3 regions of the Noviherbaspirillum sp. FW303-A3 genome follow, and region 2 is predicted to be linked to each of the others. Evidence: predicted binding sites of a transcription regulator. Region 2 holds the regulator's gene; each other region holds the start of a gene.
What was found. Region 2 encodes HrcA, which represses chaperone genes, less so after heat shock. Its sites were predicted from a motif close to TTAGCACTCNNNNNNNNNGAGTGCTAA; they were not measured.
Positions count from the first base shown of each region.

Region 1: the regulator HrcA is predicted to act here: its motif matches at 8,667-8,693, upstream of rpoH (RNA polymerase sigma factor RpoH).
Region 3: the regulator HrcA is predicted to act here: its motif matches at 7,900-7,926, upstream of groES (co-chaperone GroES).

Region 1 covers NZ_JBYTAZ010000001.1:1,932,938-1,943,222, reverse strand. Annotated here, with positions in the region: gene ctaD (cytochrome c oxidase subunit I) at 1-1,534, shown strand, start outside; gene AC3WOY_RS09480 (cytochrome oxidase small assembly protein) at 1,569-1,676, shown strand; gene AC3WOY_RS09475 (cytochrome c oxidase assembly protein) at 1,678-2,274, shown strand; gene AC3WOY_RS09470 (DUF2970 domain-containing protein) at 2,267-2,476, shown strand; gene AC3WOY_RS09465 (cytochrome c oxidase subunit 3) at 2,499-3,365, shown strand; gene AC3WOY_RS09460 (twin transmembrane helix small protein) at 3,429-3,629, opposite strand; gene AC3WOY_RS09455 (SURF1 family protein) at 3,699-4,412, shown strand; gene AC3WOY_RS09450 (SCO family protein) at 4,399-4,992, shown strand; gene AC3WOY_RS09445 (COX15/CtaA family protein) at 5,000-6,112, shown strand; gene cyoE (heme o synthase) at 6,120-7,004, shown strand; gene AC3WOY_RS09435 (SCO family protein) at 7,009-7,638, shown strand; gene rpoH (RNA polymerase sigma factor RpoH) at 7,700-8,599, opposite strand; gene ftsX (permease-like cell division protein FtsX) at 8,829-9,755, opposite strand; gene AC3WOY_RS09420 (cell division ATP-binding protein FtsE) at 9,752-10,285, opposite strand, start outside.
Region 2 covers NZ_JBYTAZ010000001.1:3,899,981-3,910,265, forward strand. Annotated here, with positions in the region: gene holA (DNA polymerase III subunit delta) at 1-478, opposite strand, end outside; gene AC3WOY_RS18735 (LPS-assembly lipoprotein LptE) at 488-982, opposite strand; gene leuS (leucine--tRNA ligase) at 998-3,646, opposite strand; gene AC3WOY_RS18745 (barstar family protein) at 3,742-4,068, opposite strand; gene AC3WOY_RS18750 (ExbD/TolR family protein) at 4,073-4,492, opposite strand; gene AC3WOY_RS18755 (MotA/TolQ/ExbB proton channel family protein) at 4,504-5,181, opposite strand; gene AC3WOY_RS18760 (energy transducer TonB) at 5,197-5,865, opposite strand; gene dapB (4-hydroxy-tetrahydrodipicolinate reductase) at 5,890-6,696, opposite strand; gene AC3WOY_RS18770 (outer membrane protein assembly factor BamE) at 6,706-7,224, opposite strand; gene fur (ferric iron uptake transcriptional regulator) at 7,302-7,733, shown strand; gene AC3WOY_RS18780 (PilZ domain-containing protein) at 7,842-8,171, shown strand; gene hrcA (heat-inducible transcriptional repressor HrcA) at 8,196-9,218, opposite strand; gene AC3WOY_RS18790 (HAD family hydrolase) at 9,302-10,000, opposite strand; gene AC3WOY_RS18795 (NAD kinase) at 10,066-10,285, shown strand, end outside.
Region 3 covers NZ_JBYTAZ010000001.1:4,003,672-4,013,956, forward strand. Annotated here, with positions in the region: gene AC3WOY_RS19270 (transglutaminase TgpA family protein) at 1-907, opposite strand, end outside; gene AC3WOY_RS19275 (DUF58 domain-containing protein) at 904-1,917, opposite strand; gene AC3WOY_RS19280 (AAA family ATPase) at 1,914-2,834, opposite strand; gene AC3WOY_RS19285 (histone deacetylase family protein) at 3,034-3,972, shown strand; gene ylqF (ribosome biogenesis GTPase YlqF) at 4,043-4,960, shown strand; gene AC3WOY_RS19295 (enoyl-CoA hydratase) at 4,953-5,729, shown strand; gene groL (chaperonin GroEL) at 5,831-7,474, opposite strand; gene groES (co-chaperone GroES) at 7,527-7,817, opposite strand; gene AC3WOY_RS19310 (organic hydroperoxide resistance protein) at 8,077-8,496, opposite strand; gene AC3WOY_RS19315 (MarR family winged helix-turn-helix transcriptional regulator) at 8,616-9,092, opposite strand; gene dacB (D-alanyl-D-alanine carboxypeptidase/D-alanyl-D-alanine endopeptidase) at 9,226-10,285, shown strand, end outside.

The sequences.
Region 1 (10,285 bases), 2.0 Mb from region 2:
GCACGGCTGGCAACGCTGGTTGTATGCAACCAACCACAAGGACATCGGTTCGCTGTACCTGTGGTTCTCGTTCATCATGCTGCTGTCCGGCGGCGTGCTCGCGCTGGGTATCCGCGCCGAGCTGTTCCAGCCCGGCCTGCAACTGGTGCAGCCGGAGTTCTTCAACCAGCTGACCACCATGCACGGCCTGATCATGGTGTTCGGCGCGATCATGCCGGCCTTCGTCGGCTTCGCCAACTGGATGATCCCGCTGCAGATCGGCGCATCCGACATGGCGTTCGCCCGGATGAACAACTTCTCGTTCTGGCTGCTGCCCCCGGCCGCCATCCTGCTCGCCGCATCCTTCCTCGTGCCTGGCGGCGCGACTGCGGCGGGCTGGACGCTGTATGCTCCGCTGTCGACCCAGATGGGTATCGGCATGGACATGGGTATCTTCGCGATGCACATCATGGGCGCCTCGTCGATCATGGGCTCCATCAACATCATCGTCACCATCCTCAACATGCGTGCCCCCGGCATGACGCTGATGAAGATGCCGATGTTCTGCTGGACCTGGCTGATCACCGCCTACCTGCTGATCGCCGTGATGCCCGTGCTGGCCGGCGCAATCACCATGACGCTGACCGACCGCCATTTCGGTACCTCGTTCTTCAATGCCGCCGGTGGCGGTGACCCGGTGATGTACCAGCACATCTTCTGGTTCTTCGGCCATCCCGAGGTGTACATCATGATCCTGCCGGCATTCGGCATCGTGTCGCACATCATCCCGGCCTTCGCCCGCAAGCCGTTGTTCGGCTACGCATCGATGGTGTATGCAACGGCCTCGATCGCGATCCTGTCGTTCATTGTCTGGGCACACCACATGTTCACCACCGGCATGCCGGTGACGGCGCAGTTGTTCTTCATGTACGCCACCATGCTGATCTCGGTTCCGACCGGCGTGAAGGTGTTCAACTGGATTGCGACGATGTGGAAGGGTTCGATGACCTTCGAAACCCCGATGCTGTTCGCCGTCGGCTTCATCTTCGTGTTCACGATGGGTGGCTTCACCGGCCTGATCCTGGCCGTGACCCCGATCGACATCCAGATGCAGGACACCTACTACGTCGTGGCGCACTTCCATTACGTGCTGGTCGCCGGATCGCTGTTCGCACTGTTCGCCGGCTTCTACTACTGGGGGCCGAAGTGGACGGGTTTCATGTACAACGAAACTCGCGGCAAGATCCACTTCTGGGGTTCGCTGATCACCTTCAATGTCACGTTCTTCCCGATGCACTTCCTCGGTCTGGCCGGCATGCCGCGTCGCTATGCCGACTACCCGGCGCAGTTCACGGACTTCAACATGATCGCGTCCATCGGCGCTTTCGGCTTCGGCCTGATGCAGGTGTACTTCCTGTTCGCGGTTGTCCTGCCGTCGATCAAAGGCGGCCAGAAGGCAGCCGACAAGCCCTGGGATGGTGCCGAAGGCCTGGAGTGGACCGTGCCGAGCCCGGCGCCTTTCCACACCTTTGAAGTACCTCCGACTGTGAAGTAATTGACTGGCGGGTGAAAGCCCGCCGGTTCTGCGTATGTCTGATCCGAAGAAACCGAACAACCTGAAGACCGCACTAATCCTGGCGTCCGTGGCACTGATGTTTGCCGTGGGACTGTTCGTGAAACGACTCTGGTTCGCTTGAGATGGAACAACAGGAACAACGCGGCACTGCAACGAAGGCGGGCCTGCTGAACAGGCAGATGCTCACCAAGCTGCTGGTCGTGGCGGTAATGATGTTCGGTTTCGGTTATGCGCTGGTTCCGATCTACAAGAAGATTTGCGAGATTACCGGTGTGAACCTGCTGACGCCGAAGGATTCGATGGTCGGCGACATCAAGAACACACAGGTCGACAAGAGCCGCACCATCACGATCGAGTTTGATGCAACAGCGCAGGGGCCGTGGCGATTCCGCCCGACGGTGTCCAGCATGCAGGTGCATCCCGGTGAGATGGCGCAGGTGGTGTACGAGGTGGTGAATACGCAGGCACGCCCGATCGATGCGCAGGCGATTCCGAGCTACGCACCGCAGCAGGCATCGGCGCATTTCAAGAAGATGGAGTGCTTCTGCTTCAAGCAGCAGACGCTCGGTCCGAACGAAGCGAAGCAGATGCCGGTCGTCTTCTTCATCGATCCGGCCCTGCCGAAGGATGTGAAGACGATCACCTTGTCATACACGTTCTTCGAAGTCGGTGGTCCCGGCAAGAAGCAGACGGCATCGCAGGGCAATACGAATGGATGACCCGAAAACGCCGCGCAAAGCGTCCTTCGGCGCAACGATGAAGGCGGTGTTCTGGTCGTTTTTCGGTATCAGGAAAAAGAGCGACTACGAAAAGGATGCGCAGCAGCTGAACCCGGTGCATGTGATTATTGCCGGTGTGATCGGGGCCTTGATTTTTATCGGGACGCTGTTGCTTATTGTGAAGAGTGTCGTCGGAAAGTAATTATTTAAATTTGTATTGGGAGATGGAGATGGGTTCTCATCAAACAGGTAGCGCACCCTACTATTTCGTTCCGGGGCCTTCCAGGTGGCCGGTCCTGGCCGGTGCATCGCTGCTCGTCACCATGGCTGGCGCGTCCGCATGGGTCAACGGTGTAAGCTGGGGACCGGCAGCCAACATCATCGGCATCCTCGCGTTGATCGTGGTGCTGTACAAGTGGTTCGGTGATGCGATTTCCGAGTCCGAACGCGGCTTGTATGGCGCGCGCATCGACCTGTCGTATCGCTGGAGCATGAGCTGGTTCATCTTCTCCGAAGTCATGTTCTTTGCCGGTTTCTTCGGCGCCTTGTTCTATGCGCGCAGCATAACCATGCCGTGGCTGGCCGACATCGACCACAAGCTGATCTGGCCCGATTTCAGCGCGCAGTGGGGTAATTCCCCTGGCGGCACCGTCGAGCCCTTCGCGAAGATGGGCCCGTTCTGGGTTCCGACGATCAATACCGCATTGCTGCTGACTTCCGGCGTCACTCTGACCATTGCTCACCACGCTCTGCGCGCCGGTCAGCGCGGCAAGACGGCTTTCTGGCTCTTTGCAACCATCGTCCTCGGTGCAGTGTTTATGGGCTTCCAGGCTTACGAGTACGCGCATGCCTATAGCGACCTCAACCTGAAGCTGACCTCGGGCATCTATGGCTCGACCTTCTTCATGCTGACCGGCTTCCACGGCTTCCACGTGACTTTGGGCGCCATCATGCTGGCAGTCGTGCTGTACCGTGTGATGAAGGGCCACTTCACTCCGGATCATCACTTCGCGTTCGAGGGGGCTGCGTGGTACTGGCACTTCGTCGACGTCGTGTGGCTCGGCCTGTACGTTGTTGTGTACTGGTTGTAATCAATACTTGCAGAAAACAAAAGCCGCACCGAGGTGCGGCTTTTTTGCTCTTTCAGCGCCGTGTCAGCGAATGCCGGTAGGCTGTATCCAGCCTTGGCTGTAGGCGACGAGAATCAGGATGAACAATGCGATCGAGAAGCCGACACGCAAGGCCAGTGCCTTGACGGTACGATTGCTTTTGCCCTTGTCGCGCATCAGGAAGACAAGCGCGGAGCCGAGGCTGGCGAGGATCAGGATGAAGGCGACGGCGACTAGCGTTTTCATATGGTGATGGCACTGCGGGCGGCAAGGCGCGACAGAAGGACACTCGGTGTTGAATAAAGTGACATTGTAATGCCAATGAAATTCCGGTTCAGATGGATTCCTTTCGTCGCGGCAGTCATCGTCGCGGCGATCGGTTTTTCCCTCGGTCAGTGGCAGACGCGTCGTGCTTCGGAAAAGCTGACGATCGAGGCACGGCAGCAGGCGCGCGAGTCGGACGCGGTGATGGACATTGGCAGCGACATTCGCCAGCCCGAAGAGGTGGAGTTCCGTCGCATGAAGATACGCGGCGAGTTCGTGCCGGAATGGACTGTGTATCTCGACAACCGGCCCTACAAGGGGGCGGCGGGGTTTCATGTCATGACGCCGATGAAGATCGCAAATTCGGACATGCATGTGCTTGTCGCTCGGGGGTGGGTCAAGCGCGATGTGGCGGACCGGGCTAAACTGCCGCCGATTTCGACGCCTGCCGGCACGGTGGAGATCGAAGGTGTTGCACGACGAGCCCCCGGCCATGTGCTGCAACTCGGCAAGGCGGAGACGCTGCAGCGGGGGGCGATTGTGCAGAATGTGGATGCATCGGAGTTCGAGAAGGCTGCCGGGCTCAAGATGCAGCCCTTTGTGCTTGAGCAGATCGGCGACATGCAGGATGGCCTGGTTCGCGACTGGCCGCGTCCGTCGACGGGCGTGGAAAAGCACCAGGGTTACGCCTTCCAGTGGTACGCCCTCGCGGTAACGGCACTACTATTTTTTGTGGCAACAGGATTTCGACGTGGAAAAGAATGACCAGCAGCGCAAGGGGCGCTGGAAGCTGTTTGCAGTGATTGCCATTTGCGCGTCCCCGCTGATTGCCTCCTACCTGACCTACTATGTGATCAAACCGGAAGGGCGGACCAATTACGGCGCGCTTATCGATCCTCGCGCTTATCCGATTCCGGCGGCGCTGGGCGCGACATCCCTGGAGGGCAAGCCTGCGGGACTGAATGATTACAAGGGGAAATGGATCATGCTGCAGGTTGCCGAGGCTGACTGCCAGGATCCTTGCCGCAAACGTCTGCATGACATGCGCCAGCTTCGACTTGCGCAAGGCAAGGACATGGACCGCATCGAACGCGTATGGCTGGTCACCGACGACAAACCTCTGGAGACGCTGCTGATGCGCGAGTACGACGGCACGCACATGCTGCGGGCCCGTTCAGATGTCGTGAAGTCGTGGCTGCCTGCCGATGCGGGCACTGTGCCGTCCGACCATATTTACATGATCGACCCGTTGGGCAACCTGATGATGCGTTTCCCCAAGGACGCGGATCCGAACAAGATGAAGAAAGACATTGCGAAGCTCCTGAAGGCTTCGCGCATAGGATGACCGACCGATGCTGATCCAACTTGCGATCATGGGCGTGCTGGCAGCCTTGCTGCCCTTGACCATCGTCTGGGTGTCCGGCGATTCGAACAAGTACCGGAAACTGGTCTGGGTGACGGCATTCCTGACGTTTGACCTGATCATGTTCGGCGCTTTCACCCGTCTGACCGATTCCGGTCTCGGGTGTCCCGACTGGCCCGGTTGTTACGGACATGCCAATCCGGTGCAGGCGCACGCGCATATCAGCGCGGCGGAGGCCGCGATGCCGGACGGCCCGGTCACGGTGATGAAGGCATGGATCGAAATGATCCATCGCTACCTGGCAATGGGCGTGGGCGTGCTGATTATCGCCATCATGGTGATTGCCTGGCGCCGGTGGCTGCGGTCGAAACGGAAGGACGCCGCGTTTGCTCCCTGGCTACCCTCCTACCTGCTTGTCTTCGTGTGCGTGCAGGGGGCATTCGGCGCGTGGACGGTGACGCAGAAGCTGCAGCCGGTAATCGTCACGATCCACCTGTTGCTTGGCATGGGGCTGCTCATGTTGCTGGCCTGGCTGGGAGCGCGCCAGAACACTCATCCTCCTGTTGCGGTAGCGGCGCTGTCGGTGCGTGCTTCTGCCACGATTGCACTGGCACTGCTTTTTGTGCAGATCGCGCTGGGAGGATGGGTCAGCACGAACTATGCGGCACTTGCCTGCCTCGACTTCCCGCTATGCCATGGCGAAGCCATGCCGCACATGGATTTTGCGAACGGCTTTACCTTGTGGCGTGACCTCGGGAAGACGGCAGACGGCGAATTCCTGCCGTTCCCGGCGTTGACCGCCATCCATTGGGTGCATCGCATGTTTGCCATCGTGGTTGTGATCTATGTCGGATGGCTGGCGTTGCGTTCCCGGAAAATCGGAGGTCTCGAGCGTGTTGCCACATGGCTTCTGGCTGCGCTATGCATGCAATTCCTGACCGGCATGTCCACGGTTTTCCTGAAGTGGCCGCTTGCGCTTGCGGTGGTCCACAACGGCGGTGCGGCGGCCCTCGTGCTTCTGCTCACCATGTTAAACTTTCAGGCTAGGATTCCGTCGCAAGCCGCGTCGAATCGAGCCGCAACCCGGCTTTCAGCTGCTTGAGGTGCATGTGACTACACTGACCATCCAATCCAACCGCTTTGCCCAGTACTGGGCGCTGACGAAACCCCGGGTGACGCAGCTCGCCGTATTCTGCGCCGTCATCGGCATGTTTCTCGCGACACCGGACCTGCCCGACTGGCGTGTCGTCGTGGCTGCAACCATCGGTATCTGGCTGCTCGCCGGCGCGGCGTTCGCGGTCAACTGCCTGGTGGAACGCGAGATCGATGCGCGCATGGCACGTACCGCCCGCCGTCCGATGGCTCGTGGCGAACTGACCGTGCCGCAAACCCTGGTGTTTTCCGGCGTCATTGGCGGCATCGGTATGTGTGTGCTCTTCAATTTCGTCAATCCGCTGACCATGTGGCTGACCTTCGCTACCTTTGTCGGTTACGCGGTCATCTACACGATGCTGCTCAAGCCTGCGACGCCGCAGAACATTGTCATCGGCGGTTTGTCCGGCGCGATGCCGCCGGCGCTTGGATGGGCGGCGATTGCCAACGACGTGCCGATGGAAGCGTGGATCCTGGTCCTGATCATCTTTGTCTGGACGCCGCCGCATTTCTGGGCGCTGGCGATGTACCGCCGCGACGACTATGCGAAGTCCGGCTTGCCGATGCTGCCCGTGACCCATGGACTGCAGTTCACGCAGTTTCATATCTGGCTTTACACGATCATCCTCGTGGCGACCACGATGCTGCCGTTTGCCGTGCAGATGAGCGGGCTGATTTACCTCGCCAGCGCCATCGTGCTGGGCGCCATTTTCCTCTGGTATGCGTGGCAGGTTTATCGGCATTACACCGATCTCATCGCGCGCAAGACCTTTGCCTATTCCATCGTCTACCTGTCGCTGCTGTTTGCCGCGCTGCTGGTCGATCATTACATCAAGCTCTAGGATCATGTCATTCATTACGGCAAGACGCGCTGCGGCGCTTGCGCTCGTCGCTGCGAGCATCATGCTCGGCGCATGCGACAAGAAGGGCGAGGGCACGCAGATGATGCTGTCCCCGGCCCAGTCCACCTTCAAGAACACGGACGTCACCGGACTCGATTACGCCAAGGACTTTGCCATGCCGGACCATACCGGCAAGATGCGCACGCTGGCCGATTTCAAGGGCAAGGCGGTGGTTGTGTTCTTCGGCTATACGCAGTGCCCGGACGTCTGCCCGACAACCATGGCTGAGATGGCGAACGTCATGCAGCAGCTCGGACCGCTGTCGGACAAGGTCCAGGTTCTTTTCGTGACGGTGGACCCGGAGCGAGACACGCCGGAATTGCTGTCCAAGTACGTGCCGTCCTTCGATCCGCGTTTCCTCGGTCTCGTCGGCGACAAGGCCCAGACGGAAAAGATGGCGAAGGAATTCAGGGTGTTCTACCAGCAGGTGGCAGGCAAGGAGCCTGGAAGCTATACGATGGATCACACCGCAGGCAGCTACATATTCGACCCGCAAGGGCGCCTGCGCCTGTTTGTTCGGCACGGGCAGGGGACGGAGCCGATTGCGCACGACCTGAAGCTCCTGCTTTCGTAGGAGCGTGCCGCAAAAGACAAAGGCGCCCAGCGGGCGCCTTTTTTTGTTGCCTGCTCTCTGATCAAACGTACGCGGCGAGCGTGCCTTTCATCTTCTTCAGCGCGGCACTTTCGATCTGGCGGATGCGCTCGGCGGAAACGCCGAATTCGTCAGCCAGTTCGTGCAGCGTGGCGCCGGAACCGTCGTCATTCGACAGCCAGCGTGCTTCCACGATGCGGCGCGAACGCGGGTCGAGCTTCTCAAGCGCCGCTTCCAGCCCCTCGGACTGCATGCGGTCGAACTGCTTCGCTTCCAGTGCCTTCGTCGGTTCTGCCGTGTCGGAGGACAGGTAGGCGATCGGAGCGAACTTGTCGTCTTCGTCCTCGCTGGGGCCGTCGAGGGCGATATCGTGGCCCGACATGCGGGTTTCCATCTCGATCACTTCCTCGCGCTTGACGTTGAGCGCATTGGCAAGATCATCGACTTGCGCCGGCGTCATCGCGTCCAGGCTTTCCTTGTGGCTGCGCAGGTTGAAGAACAACTTGCGCTGCGCCTTCGTGGTGGCAATCTTCACCAGGCGCCAGTTCTTCAGGATGTATTCGTGGATCTCGGCCTTGATCCAGTGCATCGCGTACGACACAAGGCGTACGCCCTGGTCGGGGTCGAAGCGTTTCACAGCCTTCATCAGGCCGATATTGCCTTCCTGGATCAGATCGGCGTGGGGCAAACCGTAGCCGAGGTAGCCACGTGCGATCGACACGACCAGTCGCAGGTGCGACATGACCAGTTTCTGCGCCGCCGCCAGATCGTTCTGCTCGCGCAGGCGACGGGCAAGCGACGTCTCTTCCTCGTGCGTCAGCATCGGGATGCGGTTGACGGCCGAGATGTACGCTTCGATGTTGCCGAGGCTGCCCGGGAAACCGAGCGTCAGGGCATGACTTCCCATCGGAACCAATGCGGTTTGTGCAGAAGTTGCTTTCATCGTTTCTCCTTGCCTTGTCAGTGTTTCCTCCGCCGAAACGAGGAGGATTACCGATTTCGTCAGTATATTAGCACTCTCAAGGGAGGAGTGCTAATCACCGTTTTCAACGGTCAGGATAGGGAATATCTATTCTGTCGGTTGTTTTCATATATTCAAACAACTGTAGAGCAGGTGCCCGGGAAAAAGTTGTGAATAATCAAATTGTTGCAGGAAAAGACAGGTTTTTATGCTAGGGAAGCCGGGCAAGTTGCCGCCGGACCGACAGCAGTGCACCGATCAGGCCCAGGCACGCGCTTATTGCAAGCATTGCAAGCGTTGCGCTCATGCCGAGCGGTGCCAGCCGGAATTCCGATGCGTACAGCCGGGCAAAATCGGTGATTGCATCATTCAGCGGGTGGAGCGAAACCGCCACCGCCCCGAGGGCTGCAGCCCCTGCGCAGAGCCCCAGCAAGGCACCGGTGTAGTAAAACGGTCGATAGATATAGGAATCGGTCGCGCCGAACATCCGGCACACCTCGATCTCGTCGCGCTGGGTCATCACCTGGAGCCGGATGGTGTTGAAGATCACGGCGACCACGACGACCCCCAAGGTGGCTGCAAGGAATAGCAGCGCAAGCCGCAGGACGTGCATCAGGGCGGCGAGGCGCTTGACCCATGCGGAATCGATCTGGACGTATTCGACACCGGGAAGGGATTTGAGTTGCGCGGCCAGGGTTTCGACCTTGGCGGCGTCCGAGGCATCCCGAACGCCCGATAGCTTCAGCACGTAACCATCCGGCAGCGGATTTTCGCCGAGGGCCGTGATCGCATCGTCGAGGCCGGTCTTGTTCTTCAGCAGGGTGAGGGCATGCTCGCGCGGAATGAATTCCAGTTTCCCGGTGTTACCCGATTCCTGGACCGTGCGGCGAATCTGCGGGCCGAGTGCGGTTGCCCGTTCCCGGGGCGTTTCCATGGACATGAAGATGCTGATTTCCGGTTCCACCGCGAGCTGCTCGGACACCGGGCGCACGTTTTCGAGCAGGGTCAGCCCCGCGAACGGCAGCGCCAGCGCAATCGCAACCACCACGACATTCAGGGAGAAGCTCCCTGGCGAACGCAGCAGATGCCGGAATGCGCTTGCCAGTGCGAGGGCATGTTGCCTGAGCCAAGTGATCATGCTGCCCCCTGGAGCGAATCCGCTGCCGGCCCCTCGGCGAGGCGCCCGCGTTCGAGATACACCACGCGTGGTGCGCTGGCGAGGATGTTTTCGTCGTGGGTGGCGATGATGCAGGTCACGCCGACGCCGTGGAAGGCCTTCAATGCGTCCATCACCTTCTTCGCGCTTCCGCGGTCCAGATTGGCGGTCGGTTCGTCTGCGAGAATGATTTGAGGGCGGTTGACGATGGCGCGCGCAATCGATACGCGCTGCTGCTCGCCGCCGGACAGCGCCATCGGGTCCGATGCCGACTTGTCGAGCAGGCCGACCTTGTCGAGGGCTGCGCGGGCACGTTTCTCCGCGTCGCCCCCGGCCGTTCCGATGACTAGCAGGGGAAGCATGACATTGGCGAGCACGCTGCGGTCATTCAGCAGACTCTGCTGCTGGAAGATCAGGCCGAGGTTGCGGCGCAGGTAGGGGAGTCCGGACGCATTCAGGCGTCCGACATCCTGGCCGTTGACCGACACGGTTCCCGAGGTCGGGCGCTCCAT
Region 2 (10,285 bases):
TCTGCTTTTGCGCCGCGAGACGGGTGCCGATCCAGGAGGGCAGGTGCGCGCGTTCCACGAGCGGGATATCGATGTACACCGAAGACTGCTGCAGGGCAGCCACCCAGGCGCTTTTTTGTGTCTGCCAGTCGAGCTTGGGCAGGGTAATCAGCGTGACGTTGTCCGGATTCAGTGAACCCGCATATTCCTGCAGCGCCTGGCCGCCATCCTTGCCGGGCTTGCCGGTCGGGATGCGCAATTCGATCAGCTTGCGGTCGCCGAATAGCGATTGCGACTGGTTGGCGGCGAGCAGTTCGCCCCATTTGAAGCTGCGCTCGACCACCAGCACCTCGCGCTCGGTCAGTCCCTGCGCGCGCGCCGTCCTGCGGATCTTGTCGGCGGCTTCCAGCGCGAGCAGGTGCTCGTCGCTGGTGATCACGTATAAGGGCGCGAGCGACTTCGCGAGATGGGCATCGAGGGCGTCGAGCCGCAGCTGCATGATGTTTCCTTACGCCTTGAGGGCGGTGAGGCGGCGCAGGATCTGCTGCACGACATCGGACTGCATGTCGCGGTACAGCATTTCCTCTTCCTTTTCCTTGGCGATGACCTGCGACTCGTTGAAGCTGATGTCGCGCTTGAGCACGAGCTCGGTCGGCGCCAGCAATTCCTTCTCCTTGCTGTCCTTCACGCGGAACTTCACGCGGTAGTACAGCGAGTATTCGCGCACGCGGCCCTGGGTGTTGAGGGTCAGGGTCGCCTTTTCGCGCGTTTCGTTCAGCACTTCAATGGTCGCCTGCGCCTGCTTCTGGTCGGTGACTACGGTCGTGTCGCCGCTGGCGCGGATATAGCGCCGCAGTTCGATGCCCAGCGGCGAGGTCTCCGCCGTGCCGATGTAAATCGTCTTGAACGGCAGACTGGCCTGGCCATTGGAGCCGCGCAGCTGGAAACCGCATGCGCTCAGCATGAGGGCTGTGGACAGGGCCAGGACGGCGCGGCGCTTCATGGGCATCTCCTGTGATCAGGCAACGATGTTGACCAGCTTGCCGGGCACGACGATGACTTTCTTCGGCGCGCCTTCGACGAACTTCTTCACGTTTTCGTTCGCCAGCGCGGCGGCTTCGATGGCGGCCTTGTCGGCATCCTTCGGCACCTTCACGCTGCCGCGCAGCTTGCCGTTGACCTGGACCACGAGCTCGATTTCAGCCTGTTCCAGCGCGGCCGGATCGACCTGCGGCCACGGTGCGTCGAGGATGTCGCCGAAAGCGACGTCCAGGCCGAGTTCCTGCCACAGCACATGGGTGATGTGCGGTGCGACCGGATACAGCACGCGCAGGAACACCGACAGGCTTTCCGCGATGACGGCATTGGTCTGGGCGGACTCGTCGAGCTTTGCGCCTTCCAGCGTGTTCAGCATCTTCATGCAGGCCGACACGACGGTGTTGTACTGCAGGCGGCGGAAATCGTGGTCGGCCTGTTGCAGGATCTTGTGGACTTCGCGGCGCAGCGCCTTGTGCTGCTCCGGCAGGACGCCGAAATCGACTTCCTGCGAGGACTTCACGCGTTCTGCCTGCGCATGGGCGAAGGCCCAGACGCGGCGCAGGAAGCGGTTCGCGCCTTCCACGCCGGCATCGTTCCATTCCAGCGTCTGCTCCGGCGGCGAAGCGAACATGACGAACAGGCGCGCGGTATCCGCACCGTACTGGTCGATCAGGTCCTGCGGATCGACGCCATTGTTCTTCGACTTCGACATCGTGCCGACGCCGTCGTACGAAACAGCCGAGCCGTCGCTCTTGAGCTTGGCGCCGACGATGCGGCCGCTTTCGTCATGGATGTTCTCGACTTCATGCGGCCAGAAATACTCGATCGCGCCCTGCGGCGTGCGGCGGGAATAAATATGGTTCAGCACCATGCCCTGCGTGAGCAGGTTGGTGAAGGGTTCGTCGACCTTGACCAGGCCGAGGTCGCGCATGACCTTGGTCCAGAAGCGCGCATACAGCAGGTGCAGGATCGCATGTTCGATGCCGCCGATGTACTGGTCCATCGGCATCCAGTAATTGGCGCCGCCGGCGACCATCTGCTCGTCGTTCTTCGGGTCGCAATAGCGCATGAAGTACCAGGACGAATCGACGAAGGTATCCATCGTGTCGGTTTCGCGGCGCGCGGGCTTGCCGCACTTCGGGCAATCGCAACGCAGGAAATCTTCGCGCTTGTTGAGCGGATTGCCGGAACCGTCCGGCACGCAGTCCTGCGGCAGCACGACCGGCAGGTCTTTTTCCGGAACCGGGACAGAACCGCAGCTGTCGCAGTGAATGATCGGGATCGGTGTGCCCCAGTAACGCTGGCGGCTGATGCCCCAGTCGCGCAGGCGCCAGGTGGTTTTCTTTTCGCCATTGCCCTTGGTGGCCAGGTCGGCGGCGATCTTGTCCACGGCGGCCTTGTAGTTCAGGCCGTCGTAGGCGCCGGAATTGACGGTCACGCCGCGCTGCTTGTCGCCGTACCATTCCTGCCATGCATCGGTGGAGTAGGTCTCGCCTTCGACGGCAATGACCTGCTCGATCGGCAGGTTGTATTTCTTGGCGAACGCAAAGTCGCGCTCGTCGTGCGCTGGCACGCCCATCACGGCGCCATCGCCGTAAGTCATCAGCACGTAGTTGCCGACCCAAACCTCGACCTGCTTGCCGGTCAACGGATGGGTGACGAACAGGCCGGTGGGCAGGCCTTCCTTTTCCTTGAGCGCCAGCTCGGCTTCGGTCGTGCCGCCACGCTTGCACTCCTCGATGAAGGCGGCGAGCTTCGGATTCGATGCTGCTGCGTGCGTGGCCAGCGGATGCTCCGGCGCGACCGCGCAGAAGGTTACGCCCATGATGGTGTCGGCGCGCGTGGTGAACACGAACAGCTTGCCGTCCTGAATCAGGTTGCCCTGTGCATCGCGGATCTCGTGCGGGAAGGCGAAACGTACGCCTTCGCTCTTGCCGATCCAGTTTTCCTGCATGATGCGCACACGCTCCGGCCAGCCGGGCAGCTTGTTGACGACGTGGTCGAGCAGTTCTTCCGCGTAGTCGGTGATCTTGAGGTAGTAGCCGGGAATCTCGCGCTTTTCCACCAGCGCGCCGGTACGCCAGCCGCGGCCGTCGATGACCTGCTCGTTGGCCAGCACGGTCTGGTCGACCGGGTCCCAGTTGACGACCTGGGTCTTGCGGTAGGCGATGCCTTTTTCCAGCATCTTCAGGAACAGCCACTGGTTCCACTTGTAGTAGCTCGGGTCGCAGGTCGCCACTTCGCGCGACCAGTCGATCGCCAGGCCCATCGCCTGCATCTGCTTCTTCATGTAGGCGATGTTGTCGTACGTCCACTTCGCCGGCGGCACGCCATTCTTCAGCGCGGCGTTCTCGGCAGGCAGGCCGAACGCGTCCCAGCCCATCGGCATCAGCACGTTGTAGCCGTTCATGCGCAGGAAGCGCGACAGCATGTCGTTGATCGTGTAATTGCGGACGTGGCCCATGTGCAGCTTCCCGGACGGGTAGGGCAGCATGGAGCAGGCGTAGAATTTTTTCTTTTCCTTGCCGTTGCGGTCCTTGGCGTGCTCGACGGTCTTGTACGCGTCGATGGCATTCCAGTGAGCGTGCGCCGCTTTTTCGACGTCGCCGGGAAGATATTTTTCTTGCATGGCGGATGAGGCTGGTGATGGTGGATGTAAACCAGCCATTATACCGCCCGGGAGGGGGTGTTGCGCCGCAGCGGCGGGGGAATTTCGGCGCAGATTCAGCGCAGCAGCAGGCGCAGGGGCGGTTTCTGGCCGCTCTCGATGCAGCGTTCGTTCACTTCGTCGCTGCATTCCTCGAGCGCTTCGAGGATTTCCGGCGCATTCCTGCGCAGAGTTTCTGCATGCAGGACCTCGATGCACAGCATTTCATCGGGGTTGAGCGCAAATTTCGTCATGCCGTCGTCATCGCGCAAGCCTCCCATGCAATCGATCCACGCATCCATGTTGCGACCGTAGAAATCGGGAAAGCCGAAGACGGCCTGGCATTCGGCGTGGAAGGTCTTCCAGTCCGTGATGCGGCGGCCGTCGAGCGATACGTCGGGCATGGCCTTATTTTTCCTTGGCGTCGGTGACGAAACCCAGCTTGTTCATGCCGTTGGTCTGGGCCGCCGACATGACGCGCGCAATGACCTCGTACCGCGTGGATTTGTCGGCGCGCAGCTGTAGTTCGGGCTGGGGATTCTTTTGCGATTCCTGCGCGAGCTTCGGTCCCAGGTCCTTCTCTTCGACCGGTTCGTTGTTCCAGAAGATCCGGCCTTCGCTGTTGATCGACAGCGTGATCGTTTCCGGCTTTTGCGGCGAGGCCGCGGCGGGGGCGTTTGGCAGGTCGAGCTTGATGGAGTGGGTGAACAGCGGCGCGGTGATGATGAAGATCACGAGCAGCACCAGCATCACGTCGACCATGGGCGTGACATTGATGTCCGACATCGGCGCCTGCTTCTGGTTGTCGTTGAATCCACCGAAAGCCATGGTGTGTCTCCTTATTTGCCGACGCGGGCGCCGGTGGTCAGGAAGGCGTGCAGGTCGTGCGCGAATGCGTCGAGTTCCGCCAGCGTGACACGATTGACGCGGGTAAATGCGTTGTAGGCGAGCACCGCAGGAATGGCGACGACGAGGCCGAGCGCGGTCATGATCAGCGCCTCGCCTACCGGGCCGGCGACCTTGTCGATCTGTACCGTACCGGTGGTGGAGACTGCGACCAGCGCATGGTAAATGCCCCACACGGTGCCGAACAGTCCGACGAAGGGCGCGGTCGATCCGACCGAGGCCAGCAGGGTGAGGCCGTTTTCCAGCCGCGACGATACTCGGTTGATTTCCTGGCGCAGGGTGCGCGTGATCAGTTCGCTCGGGTCGATGCTCGCATTCAATGAACCGGCCTGCGCGGTCACGTTGGCGGCTTCCGCGCTCTGGATTGCGAGCGGCGCATACACGTTCTCGCTGTCGGCATTCTTGACCACGGCGATGGCGTCAGTCAGTGTCGGCGCTTTCCAGAACCCTTCCAGAGCGCCGGCGCTGCGGCGGATGCGCCAGGAGCTCCATGTCTTCGAAAAGATGTAGTACCAGCTGACGACCGACATCAGCAGCAGCAGATAGGCGACCGAATGCGTGACGGCGTCGCCCTGGGCCCAATAATGCGCAAATCCGAGTGACTGGTTCATGTTGTGTAAAAAAGATTAATTGTTCTGAAGTTTAAACGGAATGGGCACCTGATACCACTCGGCCACCGGTTTGCCGTCGACGGTGGCCGGCTTGAAGCGCCAGCCCAGCACCGTCTTCCGGGCGGATTCGTCGAGGAGGGAATGGCCGCTCGACGTCTTGATCTCTACCGCGCCTGCCGTTCCCTCTGCTGTGACCAGCACGCGCAGGACGACCGTGCCTTCATCGCCGTTGCTGAGCGAAATGCGCGGGTAGGGCGGGGTACGATTGGTCGCTGCATAGCTCGCCTCGGACGCGCTGGTCCGTACTGGTGCAGATGGTGCGGGCGGCGCCGGCGGGGCGGCAGACGCAGGTGCTGGCGGTCCTGCAACAGGAGCGGGCTTTGTGTCCTGCGGAGCTGTCTGCGACGGGGCGGGCGACGGCGCAGCGACGTTCGGGGCGGGCCTGGGTTCGGCTGCCGGTTTGGGAGCGGGGCGCTCTTTTTTCACTGGCGCCGGCGTCGGAGCCGGCGGTTGCGGTGTAGGCAGTACAACCGGGGCTGGCGGAGGTTCTGGCGGGAGAAGCTGGACCTTCAGCGGTTCGCTGCGGGTATCCGGCTCCGGATCGGCATTCAGTCCGGCCACCACTGCCGCAATCAGCAAAGCATGCAGCAGGATGGTTGCGGCAATCGGCGCGGGTTTCGGCATGGGCGTGGCCTGCGCCTCGTTCCTTTACTTCAGGCCGAGGACGTCCTGCATGTCGTACAAGCCCGTCTTCTTGTCGGCGAGGAAGCGCGCCGCGCGGACACTGCCCTGGGCGTAGCTGAAGCGGCTGGAAGACTTGTGGCTGATCTCGATGCGTTCGCCGATGCCGGCAAACAGTACCGTATGGTCGCCAACGATGTCGCCGCCCCGGATGGTCGCAAAGCCGATCGACGATGGATCGCGCTCGCCCGTCACACCCTCACGGGCATACACTGCCACATCGTCCAGGTCGCGGCCGAGTGCGGAGGCGATGACTTCGCCCATCTTGAGCGCGGTGCCCGAGGGGGCGTCCACCTTGTGGCGGTGGTGCGCTTCGACGATTTCGATGTCGTAGCCGTGGGAAAAACTCTTCGCCGCCATTTCCAGCAGCTTGAGCGTCACATTGACGCCGACGCTCATGTTCGGGGCGAACACGACTGCGGTTTTCTGCGCGGCTGCCGCAATGGCGGCCTTGCCTGCTTCATCGAAACCGGTTGTGCCGATGATGACCTTGATTCCGTGCTGCGCGCAGTATTCGAGGTGCTTGAGCGTGCCTTCCGGACGCGTGAAGTCGATCAGGAATTCGGCGTTGGCCAGGCCTTTCGTCAGGTCGGACTCGATCGCCACGCCTGCCGGTTTGCCCAGGAAAGCCGCGGCGTCGGTGCCGATGGCTGGCGATTGCGGCACGTCGAGCGCGCCGACCAGTGCGGCATCGTCGGCGTTCTGGATAGTCTCGATCAGCATGCGGCCCATGCGGCCGGATGCGCCTGCAACAGCGATTTTCAGTTGGCTCATGTGATGCTCTTACTTGCCGGCGGTGCCGGCGATGAATGCGAGATATTCTTGTTCGGTCGGCAAAGTGTCGCCGTCGATGTTGACCAGGCGGTTGTCCTTGAAGAAGACCGATACGCGGCTGGCGATGACTTCGCCGCTGCTCTTCTTCAGGCGGAACACGTAATCCCAGCGGTCGGCATGGAACATGTCGGTCAGCAGCGGCGTGCCGAGGACGAAACGCACCTGCTCGCGCGTCACGCCTTCGCTGCGCTGCATGCCTTCCTTGAGTTGCGCGACCATTTCACGGGATACGAAATTGCCCTGCTGAATATCGATGCGATAAGGCGTGAGAAATCCCAGGAAGCGCTGGATGCCGGTCGGTTTTGACGTCGTCAATGCGCCCGGTGCGGATTGTCCGGCGGCCGGAGTGCTGGCGGCAGCCGGTTCGTCGATCAGGGGATTCTTGCTCGCGCAACCGGAAAGGACGGCGGCGAGGCAGAATGCGGCCGCAAGGGTTGAACGATCAGCACTGAAGGGCGACATTCGCATAAATGGTTCTCAATTCGTTGAGCAATCTGGCCAAAACGCTATATGATAAAGCAGATATACGGAAACCGACCAACAACATGACCAACACGCCTAATGATCTGAAAGCCAGCGGCCTGAAGGCGACGCTGCCGCGGCTGAAGATCCTCGAGATTTTTCAGACGAGCACGGTTCGCCATTTGAGCGCGGAGGATGTGTACAAGATTCTCCTGGCCGAAAACATGGATGTCGGTTTGGCAACGGTTTACCGCGTGCTCACGCAGTTCGAACAGGCCGGCCTGCTGCACCGGAACCATTTCGAAACCGGCAAGGCTGTGTTCGAACTGAACGTGGGATCGCATCACGATCATCTTGTCTGCCTCGACTGCGGCAGGGTGGAGGAGTTTTTCGATGAAGAGATCGAGAAACGGCAGCAGAAGATTGCGAAAGAGCGCGGGTTCGATATTTCCGAACACGCGCTGGCCCTGTATGGCCACTGCACCAAGTCCGATTGTCCCCATCGGTCCCGATAATCAGCTGGCAGCTTTCCTGAAATACTTGCATTTCCCGCCTGCGCCATCGGTTGCATGTCCACCAGTGGGACAATCCACCGACTGCGGCAGGCCGGCTTTTCCCCCCTGATGACTGCGAATTCCGAAACCAGAACCTATCCTCGCAAGGTCTTGCGTGCCCAGGCACGCGTTGCCCTTTTCGGCATGCCGGCCTTGCGGGCCAAGACCGTCGACGTGTCCCTTGGCGGCCTGTGCCTTATCGTGCCCGAGCAACTTCCGCCGGGGAAGATTTGCAACGTCGGATTCGAAGCGCCTTTGAACGGGCAGATGGTCCGCGTCTTTGCAGTCGCCAAGGTGGTCTACAGCATCCTGGCCGGAACGGATGGATTTCGTACTGGACTGCAATTTACCGAACTGGATGCGGCCAACAATAAGCTGCTGGCCGAAGTAATGATTTAGCGCGGATCGAGCCGGCTGCGGGCGTCAGTTATGACTGAGCGCGTTGGACAGCAGCTTGGCGGTGATGTCGACGATCGGGATGACGCGTTCGTAGGCCATGCGCGTCGGGCCAATGACTCCCAGCGTCCCCACGATCTTGCCATTGACTTCATAGGGGGCGGTGACGATGCTCATTTCTTCCATCGGCACGAGCTGGGATTCGCCGCCGATGAAGATCTGCACGCCCGTTGCCTTGCTCGATACGTCGAGCAGCTGCATCAGGCTGGTCTTGTGCTCGAACAGGTCGAACAGCTTGCGCAATGAATTCATGTTCGACGCCAGGTCGGTGACGCTGAGGAGATTGCGCTCGCCGGAAATGACGACGTCTTCCTCGCTTTCGGCCATCGCATCGCTGCCGGCCTCGACGGCGGCCTGCATCAGGCGCGTCATGTCGTCGCGCAACTGGCGCAATTCATTCTGCAGGCGGGTGCGCACCTCGTCGAAGCCCAGCCCCGCATAGTGCTGGTTGATGTAGTTCGCTGCCTGCACGAGTTGCGATGGCGTGTAGTCGACATCGGTCAGCAGCAGGCGGTTCTGCACGTCGCCATTCGGGGTGACGATCACGAGCAGGATGCGTTTCTCGGACAGCCGCATGAACTCGATCTGCTGGAAGACCGATTCATGGCGTGGCGTCATGACCACGCCGGCAAACTGCGACAGGGAGGACAGCATCTGGGCCGCGTTGGAAATGATCTTTTGCGGCGAGGCGGTCTGCAGGCGGGGCTGCAGTTTCGATTCCACGGTCGTTTCGTCGATCGGTTGCACGGTCAGCAGGGTGTCGACAAACATCCGGTAGCCGCGCGGCGTCGGTATCCGGCCTGCCGAGGTGTGCGGGCTGCACACATAGCCGAGCTCTTCCAGGTCGGCCATGATGTTGCGGATGGTCGCCGGAGACAGGTCGAGGCCGGAGATCCTGGAAAGGGCGCGCGAACCTACGGGCTGGCCGTCGGCGATATAACGTTCGACCAGGGCCTTGAGTAATGTTTGTGCGCGGGAATCGAGTTGCATACGATTATTCTACCGAGCCATGACAGTGGGTGCCAGAATATGTTGCCCGAAGGCGTCACCTGATATCGGCTGTTATCAAGGGTTTATTGCACATCCAGCCATCTCTCCAGTTCATACAGGTTGCCAAACACGGCATCCGGGCGGACCTGTTCGGGCAGCAACCGGTCCGGCCCGAGTTCCAGCCGGTTGATCCAGGCGGCGCGCAGACCTGCTTTCTGCGCCCCTTCCACATCCAGCAGCGGGTCGTCGCCGACATACAGTGCTTCGTCCGGAGTGACGCCAAGCGCCGTGCATGCTGCATGGAAAATCGCTGCGTCCGGTTTTGCAAACCCGATATGGTGAGCAGCCACCGAGACCTGGAAAAAGTGAGCCATCCCGATGGCGCGCAGATCGGCCACGCCATTCGAAACGGACCCGAGGATGATGCGCCCCTGCAGCCTCTCCAGAGCCGGCCGGACGTCGTCGAAGGGTGTCACTTCGTTTCGCGCTGTCGAAAACACATCCATTGCCTCATCCACCAGCCGCACGTCCAGCCCGGTCTCGGCAAACGCCTCGAACAGCACGGCCCGGCGCAACAGGCGCAGGTCCAGCTGGTATACCGGATCGGTCGCCATCAATTGCTGGCGCCGTTCGCGCATGCTCTCGATGGTGACGCGCTGCGCGACCGGCGGAGCGTGCAGCTTCAGCCACTCGTAGAGCAGCTTTTCCGCGCGCTTGATAACCGGCACGATCGGCCACAACGTGTCGTCCAGGTCGAACAATACGGCTCTTATGCTTGACATATGGGATCGGGTTCCTGCGTTTCAATGCCTGTAACAGACCGTCAAATTATGGTCTAATCTGCTGCATGTTGCCTTTCAAGCCATTCGACCGCGCGGTCGCCTTCCAGACAGTTGCCATCGTCGGCAAATACATGGCCGCCGGTATTGAGCAGTCATTGTCTGATATTGCCGGATTTCTCGCTCAATCCGGGCACAAGGTCGTGCTCGAAGCCGAGACGGCGCAGAACGTGTCGCTTCCCGGCGTGCCGACCATGACACCCGCCGAAATCGGCACCCATGCCGACG
Region 3 (10,285 bases), 100 kb from region 2:
CGAGCGCGAACAGCCAGTTCTTGCCGTGCGGCTCCAGCGTGACCTGGTAATTCAACGCATCGCCCTGCACCCGTACTGACGACGTGCCAGCCATGCGTCGCCGCTGCGGGAACCATTTCCGGCCGTCGAATCCGCTCAATACGGGGCCTCGCCAGTAAAGTTGCGCCTTGGGCGGAGGCGAGCCGGCAAACTTGACGCGGAATGCGATCTCATCCGATTGTGCAAGGCTTTGGATGTTGCCGGGCTCCATCGTGTCCGATATCCCGGTACGTCCTGCCTGCGCATCGCCGGGCATGCCCCACAATGGCCCCTGTATGCGGGGAAAGAGCAGGAACAGCACCAGCGTCACCGGCGCTGCGAGCATGAGGATGGTTGCGCCCATCCGCAATCGTTGCTTCAGCGGCGGAACGGCTCCCGTGAACTGGAAGGAAACCTGGGTCGTCAGGATGGCAACGACGGCAGCCAGCGTCAGCAATGCAGTGCCGATCGACTGCGAATAGAAAAAGCTCGACAGGATCAGGAAGAAACTCAGGAACAGCGCAACGAACAGGTCGCGCTTGGCGTGCATTTCCAGCAGCTTCAGCGTCAGCAGCAGCGCCAGCATCGACACGCCGGCTTCGCGGCCGAAGAAGGTGCGGTAGGTGAGATAAACGCCGGCCATTGCCAGCGCGGCGACGGGCAGCAGGAGCCAGCGCGGCGGAAGGCGATTTCCGCGGAAGGTGATCCATCCGCGCCAGGCGAGCAGCATGGCGCACACGGGCGTGATCCAGATGGGCAGGTGGCTCGCATGCGGAAGCAGCACAAGCGTGCATGCGCCCAACAGCAGCAGGATGTCGGCCTTGTCGCGAGACATGGGGCGGTTGCCCAACGCTGCCGATGCCGGGCCGCCAAAGAAAGGGAGTTTCATGATGCATCCCCATGCAAGGCCAGTGCGCGCAGGCAGGCGTCGCGATGGGCCGGTCCGTGTGCGGTGGGTAGCGAGACACTCCCTAAGCGGAACGCGTAGGCCAGTCCGCGGGCCTCGGCCTCGATCACCCACCGCGTCATGCGCGAGAGCTTTTGTTCGCTGTCCATTCCCGGCGGCAGTGCGTCGAAATCGATCGCGATTTCTGTCGCCGCTCCGCCTTCGAAGTGTTTCGTGACCAGCGAACCGCCGGTCTCCACGTCCATACGCGCGATATGGCGCCATGCAAGGCGCTTCAACGAATCGCCTGCCTGGTAGCCGCGTATGCCGGCGAAATCGTCCTGGCCGGCAAGGCCTTGTCCATCATTCATTTCCATGCCTGCATACGGGAGCGGCGGGGCGTCATCTTCGGGGCGCGGATAGACAAGCGCTTTTGCATCCGGGTGCCAGTAGCTCCACGCACGCAGCAATCCCAGCGGAAAGCGCGTCTGCAGTCGCACGCGCGGCGCCTTCAGCCAGCCGCGCCGGGTCGCCGGCGTGGACAGGAGCACGCGCGATGTGGCGTTTGCGGGAACGTCGGCCGGTTGTGCCAGCTCGGGCCGGTCATCGTTGACGAAGTCGAGCCAGATGGCGTAACGGTCGTGTTTGCGCCGGTTGACCAGGTGCAGCTCGAACTGCGCTTCCTCACCGGCAAAGACCGGGGCGGCACGGCCGGCTTTCAGGTGCAGGTGCGCAAGATTGCGAAAGGTCAGGTGCATGTCGATCAAGGCGCACCCGGCAATCAGGAAAGTGAAGCCGAAGCCGAGACTAAGGTTGTAGTTGACCGACCCGAGGAACATCGCGACCAGCATCACGCAGAACAGCAGGCCCGGGTGGGTCGGCACGATGTAGACCCTGCGCTGGTGCAGGAACACTTCGCCGGGTTCGGCATCCTTCAGGCGGAACAGCCATTTGTTCAGCTTTCCGCGGATGGCATGTTCAAGCCTCGCGTACAGGGACAGTTTCTTCTTCACACCGGAACGGATTTCATCAGTTGCAGGACGAGGTCGCGGCTGCCCAGCGCGGAACTGCCGCCGGATTTCAGCGGACGCAGACGATGCGCGACGACCGGGACCAGCACAGCCTGGACATCCTCCGGAATGATATGGTTGCGGCCTTCGAGCGCGGCCCAGGCGCGCGCCGCGTGCAGCAGCGCAATGGTGGCGCGCGGACTCATGCCTTCGGCAAACAGGCCGCTTTGGCGCGACGCCTGGGCCAGTGCCTGCACGTAATCCACCAGGGCGCTGGAGGCATGCACGCTTTTCAATGCGGCCTGCGCGGCAATCAGTTCTTCGGGATGCATCGCCGTCGGCAACGACTTCAGCATGGTGCGGCGGTCTTCGCCCATCAGCAATGCACGTTCCGCCGCGGCATCGGGATAGCCCAGCGAGAGGCACATCAGGAAGCGGTCCAGCTGCGATTCCGGCAACTGGAAGGTGCCGATCTGGTGGGTCGGGTTCTGTGTTGCGATCACGAAGTATGGACTGGGGAGGTCGCGGGTGACGCCGTCGGCGGTGACTTGCCGCTCTTCCATGGCCTCGAGCAAAGCAGATTGCGTCTTCGGCGTGGCGCGGTTGATTTCGTCCGCCAGCAGTACCTGTGTGAAGACCGGGCCGGGGTGGAAAACGAAACCGTTCTTTTCGCGATTGAAGATCGAAATGCCTACGACATCGGCCGGCAGCAGGTCGCTCGTGAACTGCAAGCGGTTGAACTTCAGCCCGAGCGAAATCGCCAGCGCGTGCGCCAGCGTCGTCTTGCCCACGCCGGGGACGTCCTCGATCAGCAAGTGTCCGCCCGCAAGCATGCATGCCAGTGACTGGCGGATCTGCGTATCTTTACCGACGACGACCTGGCTGACCTGCTTGGCAACGGCATGGAGTTTGTCGAACATGAATCTTCCGTGAATGGGGGAGTGCGGTCTTGTGCCGCCTGGTTGAGCATCCGCAATCGGCAAAAAGCCGGCCGCAACAAAAGAACTGTATTACATTATTTTCTTCGCTACACTATAAGTCATCTTGCCTCTTTGCCGCTCGTGCGGCGATGACGGCCGGAATTCATTCGAGACACCTTCGCCTGCGCATCCCTGACACATGACCACCGGCTTCTACTCCCACCCCGATTGCAAACGCCATGAGATGGGGCAATGGCATCCGGAGTGCCCGGCACGGCTGCAGGCGATCGAAGACCAGATCATCGCCAGCCGCATCAACGATTGCCTTGACTACCGAGAAGCGCCCGAAGCGGACGTGGCCGCCATCGAACGCGTGCATACGCGCGAGGCCATCGCCCGTGTGCGCGAGAACGTTGAATCGCTGCAAGGCATCGGCTCGGGGTATTACCCGATCGACGCCGACACCATGCTCAATCCCCACAGCTGGAAGGCGGCATTGCGTGCTGCGGGTGCGGCCATCGCGGCGACCGATGCCGTGATTGCCGGGGAGATTGAAAACGCGTTCTGTTCCATCCGTCCGCCGGGGCATCATGCCCGTCCGTCGGAACCGATGGGATTTTGCCTTTTCGGCAATGTCGCCATCGCCGCCAAGCATGCGCTCGATGTGCACGGGCTGCAGCGCGTGGCCATCGTCGACTTCGACGTCCATCACGGCAACGGCACCGAAGAAGCCTTCCTCAATGACCCGCGCGTGTTGATGGTCAGCTTCTTCCAGCATCCGTTCTATCCCTATACCGCGTTGCACGAGTCGGACCATATGGTCAACGTTCCGGTCCCGGCCTACACCAAGGGCGACGAGGTGCGCCGCCTGGTGGTGGACAAATGGATGCCGGCGCTGCGTGCACACAAGCCTGAAATGATCTTCATCTCCGCCGGGTTCGACGCCCACCGCGAGGACGACATCGGTCAGATGGGCCTGGTGGAAGCCGACTATGCATGGATGACAAAGGAAATCGTGTCGGTTGCCCGCGAGTACGCCAACGGCCGCATCGTCAGCTGCCTCGAAGGCGGGTATAACCTGTCGGCCCTGGCACGCAGCGTCGTCGCCCATATCAAGGTGCTCGCCGATCTCGACTAGGGCCTGTGTGAGGCGGGAGAGGGCGGCCAGCAGGTAAAATAGCGGCTTGCCCCACCAACCAGATCCACGCATGTCCATTCAATGGTTCCCCGGTCACATGAACGCCGCCCGCAAAAAGGCGGCGGAGTCCATGGAAAAGACCGACCTCGTCATCGAAGTGCTGGATGCGCGCTTGCCCGTAGCCAGCAGCAATCCGATGATCGAACAGCTTCGCAAGTTTCGCCAGCGTCCCTGCCTGAAAATCCTCAACAAGGCCGACCTTGCCGACCCTGCGGCGACCAAGGCATGGCTGGAGCATTTCGGCAAGCAGAAGGACGTGTACGCCGTCGCCCTGAGCTGCAAGAAGCCGGCGGACGTGGCCAAGGTGCCCGGCCTGGCGATGCGTCTTGCGCCGCATCGGGGCACGGCATTGAAGCCGCTGCGCATGATGATCATGGGCATCCCCAACGTCGGCAAGTCGACCCTGATGAATGCCCTGCTGAAGAAGCGCGTCGCCGCAGTGGGCGACGAACCGGCAGTGACCAAGGCGCAGCAGCGTCTCTACCTTGGCAACAACATGGTGCTGGTCGATACGCCCGGCATGCTGTGGCCGAAGATCGAGCATCCCACCGACGGCCTCATGCTGGCGGCAAGCCATGCGGTGGGCGTCAATGCGTTGATTGAAGAAGAGGTGGCGACTTTCCTCGCGGACCTGCTGCTCGTGCGCTATCCGCAGCTCGTCAGCACGCGCTACGGATTCCCGACGGATGGCATTGACGGCGTCGCCGTCATCGAAGGCATCGCCAAGCGGCGCGCATTCCGCATGAAGGGCGGCGAGCTTGATTTCGAGAAGGCGGCGCATACGTTGCTCATCGATTACCGCAGCGGCGCGCTTGGCCGTATCAGCCTTGAGACGCCGTCGAGCCGCACCGAGCTGCTGGCGACTTACCAGCCGCCGCCTTCCCTTGGATTACCCCCGGAACCGGAAGAGGAAAGTGACGATGAGTGACCCCTATGTTCTGAAATCCGTCTTGGGCGGCGTGGCGACGCTGACGCTGAACCGCGGCGACAAGTTCAATCCCCTGTCCGAAGAAATGCTGGTTGCGTTGCAGGCGGAGCTGGATGCGGTGAAGGCCGACGGCGAGATTCGCGTCGTCGTGCTCGCCGCTGCCGGAAAAGCTTTCTGCGCCGGGCATGACCTGAAGCAGATGCGCGCGCAGCCGTCGGAGGCGTATTACAAGACGCTGTTCAACCAGTGCAGCAAGATGATGCTGACCGTTCAGCAGATGCCGCAGCCGGTGATCGCACGGGTGCAGGGCATCGCGACGGCCGCCGGGTGTCAGCTTGTTGCGATGTGTGATCTTGCTGTGGCGTCGAAAGATGCGAAGTTCGCGGTGTCCGGTGTGAATTACGGATTGTTCTGCTCGACGCCGTCGGTAGGGTTGTCCCGAAATGTGTCGCGCAAGCAGGCGATGGAAATGCTGCTGACTGGAGAGTTCATCGATGCCGAAACGGCGCGTGAACGCGGTCTCGTCAATCGCGTTGTTGCCGCGGAAGAACTGGATGCAGAAATCGGCAAGCTTGCCGGCAGTATCCTCGCCAAGCCAGCTGTCGCGATCGCGACGGGAAAGCAGCTTTTTTACAAGCAGATTGAAATGGGCATTGGCGCGGCTTACCAGCTTGCGGGCCAGACCATGGCATGCAACATGATGGATGAAGCGGCGCTGGAAGGCGTGCAGGCATTCATCGACAAGCGCAAACCGGCCTGGTCGAAATAAGACGATCTAAGGAAAGCAAAAAGCCCGCAAGACAATGTCCTGCGGGCTTTTTTGTATGACGGACAGCGCGGAAGGCATCGCTGCCTTCCACAGGTCGGCAATTACATCATGTCCATGCCGCCCATGCCACCCATGCCGCCCATGCCAGCCGGGCCAGCGGCCGGCTTGTCTTCGACCAGCTCGGAGACCGTGCAGTCGGTGGTCAGCATCAGGCCGGCGATCGACGCTGCGTTCTGCAGTGCCGAGCGGGTGACCTTGGCCGGATCCAGAACGCCCATTTCGACCATGTCGCCATAGGTGCCGTTGGCAGCGTTGTAACCGAAGTTACCCTTGCCTTCGATGACCTTGTTCACGACGACGGATGCTTCTTCGCCGGCGTTGGTGACGATCATGCGCAGCGGCTCTTCCATGGCGCGCAGGACGATCTTGATGCCGGCTTCCTGGTCGGCGTTGTCGCCCTTCAGGCTGATGTTGGCGCGAGCGCGCAGCAGGGCCACGCCACCGCCAGGAACGATGCCTTCTTCAACGGCGGCACGGGTTGCGTGCAGCGCGTCTTCGACACGTGCCTTCTTTTCCTTCATTTCGACTTCGGTAGCAGCGCCAACCTTGATCACTGCAACGCCGCCTGCCAGCTTGGCAACGCGCTCTTGCAGCTTTTCACGATCGTAGTCGGAGGTTGCTTCTTCGATCTGGACGCGGATCTGCTTGACGCGTGCTTCGATCGCAGCAGCCTGGCCGGCACCGTCGATCAGCGTGGTGTTTTCCTTGCCGATTTCGACGCGCTTGGCTTGGCCGAGGTCGTTCAGGGTTGCCTTTTCCAGGGTCAGGCCGACTTCTTCCGCGATCACTTGACCGCCGGTCAGGATCGCGATGTCTTCCAGCATGGCCTTGCGACGGTCGCCGAAGCCCGGAGCCTTGACGGCGCAGGTCTTCAGGATGCCGCGGATGTTGTTCACAACCAGGGTTGCCAGTGCTTCGCCTTCGATGTCTTCGGCGATGATCAGCAGCGGACGGCCAGCCTTGGCGACTTGTTCCAGGACCGGCAGCAGGTCACGGATGTTCGAAATCTTCTTGTCGAACAGCAGGACGAACGGGTTTTCCAGGATGGCGACTTGCTTTTCCGGGTTGTTGATGAAGTACGGGGACAGGTAGCCGCGGTCGAACTGCATGCCTTCGACGATGTCGAGTTCGTCGTTCAGGGACTTGCCGTCTTCAACGGTGATCACGCCTTCCTTGCCGACCTTTTCCATGGCTTCAGCGATGCGGTCGCCGATGGATGCGTCGGAGTTTGCGGAGATCGAACCGACCTGGGCGATTTCCTTGGAAGTCGTGCAGGGCTTGGCGATCTTCTTCAGTTCTTCGACGGTTGCAGCGACAGCCTTGTCGATGCCGCGCTTCAGGTCCATCGGGTTCATGCCGGCGGCAACGTACTTCATGCCTTCGCGGACGATGGCTTGTGCCAGCACGGTTGCAGTGGTGGTGCCGTCGCCGGCGTTGTCGGAGGTCTTGGATGCGACTTCCTTCACCATCTGCGCGCCCATGTTCATGAGCTTGTCTTTCAGTTCGATTTCCTTGGCAACGGAAACGCCGTCCTTGGTGACGGTCGGGGCGCCGAAGGAGCGCTCCAGAACAACGTTGCGGCCTTTCGGGCCCAGGGTGACCTTGACTGCGTTGGCGAGAATGTTGACGCCTTCAACCATCTTGTGACGGGCGGCATCGCCGAAAACTACGTCTTTAGCTGCCATATTCGTTACTCCTTAATTATTGAGTGGGGTTCTGTATTGCTTTGGCGTCGAATTACTTCTGGACGATCGCCATGATGTCTTCTTCGCGCATGACGAGCACTTCCTCGCCTTCGACCTTGACGGTCTGGCCGGAGTACTTGCCGAACAGCACGACGTCGCCGACTTTCACGTCCAGCGCGCGGACCTTGCCGTCTTCCAGGATCTTGCCGTTGCCGACGGCCAGGACTTTGCCCTGATCCGGCTTTTCAGCGGCTGCATCCGGGAGAACGATGCCGGACGCAGTCTTGGTTTCCTGGTCGAGGCGCTTGACGATGACGCGATCGTGCAATGGACGAAGGTTCATACAAACTCCTTAATAATCAATAAGTTATAGTTGTTTGCGGCGTGTGCCGCAGGTGGAAGATCGTGTAGCCAGGAGGAAGTTGTTAGCACTCTCCCCTAACGAGTGCTAAGTATATGGGCGAGGTTTTGCTTTTTCAAGAGTAGAAGATGCTGGAAAAGCATATGCATATGACTACGGAGGGGCGACGGCATTGTTTCTTTTGCAATTTCAAAAGGAAAAAAGCCCCGCGAAACGGGGCTTTAGGAGGAATGCTGTCCTATCAGGTCAGTGCCACATTGACTTCAATGTTGCCGCGGGTGGCGTTGGAGTACGGGCAGACTTCATGCGCCTTGTTGACGAGGGCTTGCGCGGTACCGCGCTCCAGGCCTGGCAGTGTGACACGGAGGTCGGCGGCGAGGCCGAAACCGCCGTTGCCGTTGGGGCCGATGCCGACTTCCGCGGTGACCGCTGCATCGGCGGGCAGGGCGATTTTGGCGTGCATCGACACGAACTTCAGCGCCGACAGGAAGCAGGCGGAATAGCCGGCTGCAAACAGTTGTTCCGGATTGGTGCCTTCGCCGCCGGCGCCGCCCAGCTCGCGAGGGGTGCTCAGCTTGGCGTCGAGCTTGTTGTCGCTGGAAACAGCGCGGCCGTCACGGCCGCCGGTGGCGGTTGCTTGTGCTTTGTACAGGATCTGCATGTGGTTCTCCTTGAAAGGGTAATCGCTTGAACGGGTGATGTCGGGATTAAATATAGCACTCAATTAGATTGCGTGCAATTTAATTGCCGATTTTGGAGCAAGGCCTCCAATTTTGCTTGCTACACGCCGTTGGACTTGGCGAGGTCGTCGCGAATCGCGGAGAGTTGGGTGCGCAGGTTCTGCAGCACTTCATGCGATTGTCCGCTGGCGCAGAGGACATCGTGCGGGATGCACTGCGCCTTCTTCTTCAGGGCGCGGCCTTCCTTGGTCAGGGTGATGCGCACCTGGCGTTCGTCGGCTTCATCGCGGGTGCGCTGGATCAGGGAGGACGCTTCCAGCCGCTTCAGCAAGGGAGTGAGCGTGCCGGAATCGAGGAACAGCTTCTCGCCGATGCTCTTGACCAGCACGTCGTCCTGCTGCCACAGCACCAGCATGACCAGGTATTGCGGATAGGTAAGGCCGAGCTTGTCGAGGAAAGGCTTGTAGGTCTTGGTCATTGCCAGCGAGGCGGAATAGAGCGCAAAGCAGAACTGGTTTTCCAGCGCAAGCGGATCGAAGGACTGTGCGGCTTCGGGAGAGAGTACGGATTTCGGCATGGCTGTGGCGTTGGCGTGGGATAATCGAATTCGATTGTGCGTGACCTGATATTGCCATCGTATGCGAATTCGGAAGAGAGTCCAAGCTGCCTTCGTTCTGTTTGCCGCCGCTGTTGCCGCGCAGGCGCAGGAATTGCCGCCTACGGTCCTGGAGGCCCTGCAGCGCGCGCAGATTCCGGTGACGTCCGTCGGCGTGCATGTGCAGGAATTGGCAACCGGGACAGTCTCGCTGGCGATGAACGACACGCTGGCCTTCAATCCGGCCTCGACCATGAAGCTGGTCACCAGCAACGCGGCACTGGATATCCTCGGACCGACCTTCAGCTGGAAAACGCAGGCGTTCATCGACGGCGTGCAGAACGGGGATGTCCTCCACGGCGACCTGATCATCAAGGGCAGCGGCGACCCGAAACTGGTGCTTGAGAATTTCTGGATGTTCCTGCGCAGGATACGGTCGCGCGGCATACGCGAAATCCGAGGCAACGTGATCCTCGACCGCGCCATCTTCGAGGACATGCCCTATGACGCGGCACAATTCGACGGCGATCCGCTGAAACCCTACAACGTCGGACCGGACGCCTTGCTGCTGAACTACAAGTCGATCAGCTTCCGCTTTGTGCCGGACTCGGCCAGGGGTACCGTGCAGGTGACTGCCGATCCGCCGCTGGCAGCCTATCCCCTGTACGCACCCCAGTTGTCCAATGGCGATTGCGGCGACTGGCGCGTGAAACTCAATGCGGCCATCGACAGCAACAGCGCGCGCTTCAACGGCATCTATCCGGCCAGTTGCGGCGAGCGTACCTGGCATGTCCATCCCTACCTGATGTCGCACACGAAGTACTTCGATCTCGCATTCCGGCGCTTCTGGGCGGACCTCGACGGGACGCTGAAGGGTGAAACGCGCGGCGGACTCCTGCCCCCCACGGCGCGCCTCGTTGCCGAATGGGACTCCGCGTCGCTGTCCGAGGTGATCCGGGACATCAACAAGTTCAGCAACAATGTGATGGCGCGCCAGGTGCTGCTGACGCTGGCGGCGCAGACGACAGGGATACAGGCCAACACCGAACGGGGCGCCACCGTGGTCCATGCCTGGCTGGCCGCGAAGGGCATCGCCGCGCCGGAGCTCAGCATCGAGAATGGTTCCGGTCTGTCGCGCACCGAGCGTATTGCGCCGGCGACCCTTGGCAAGATGC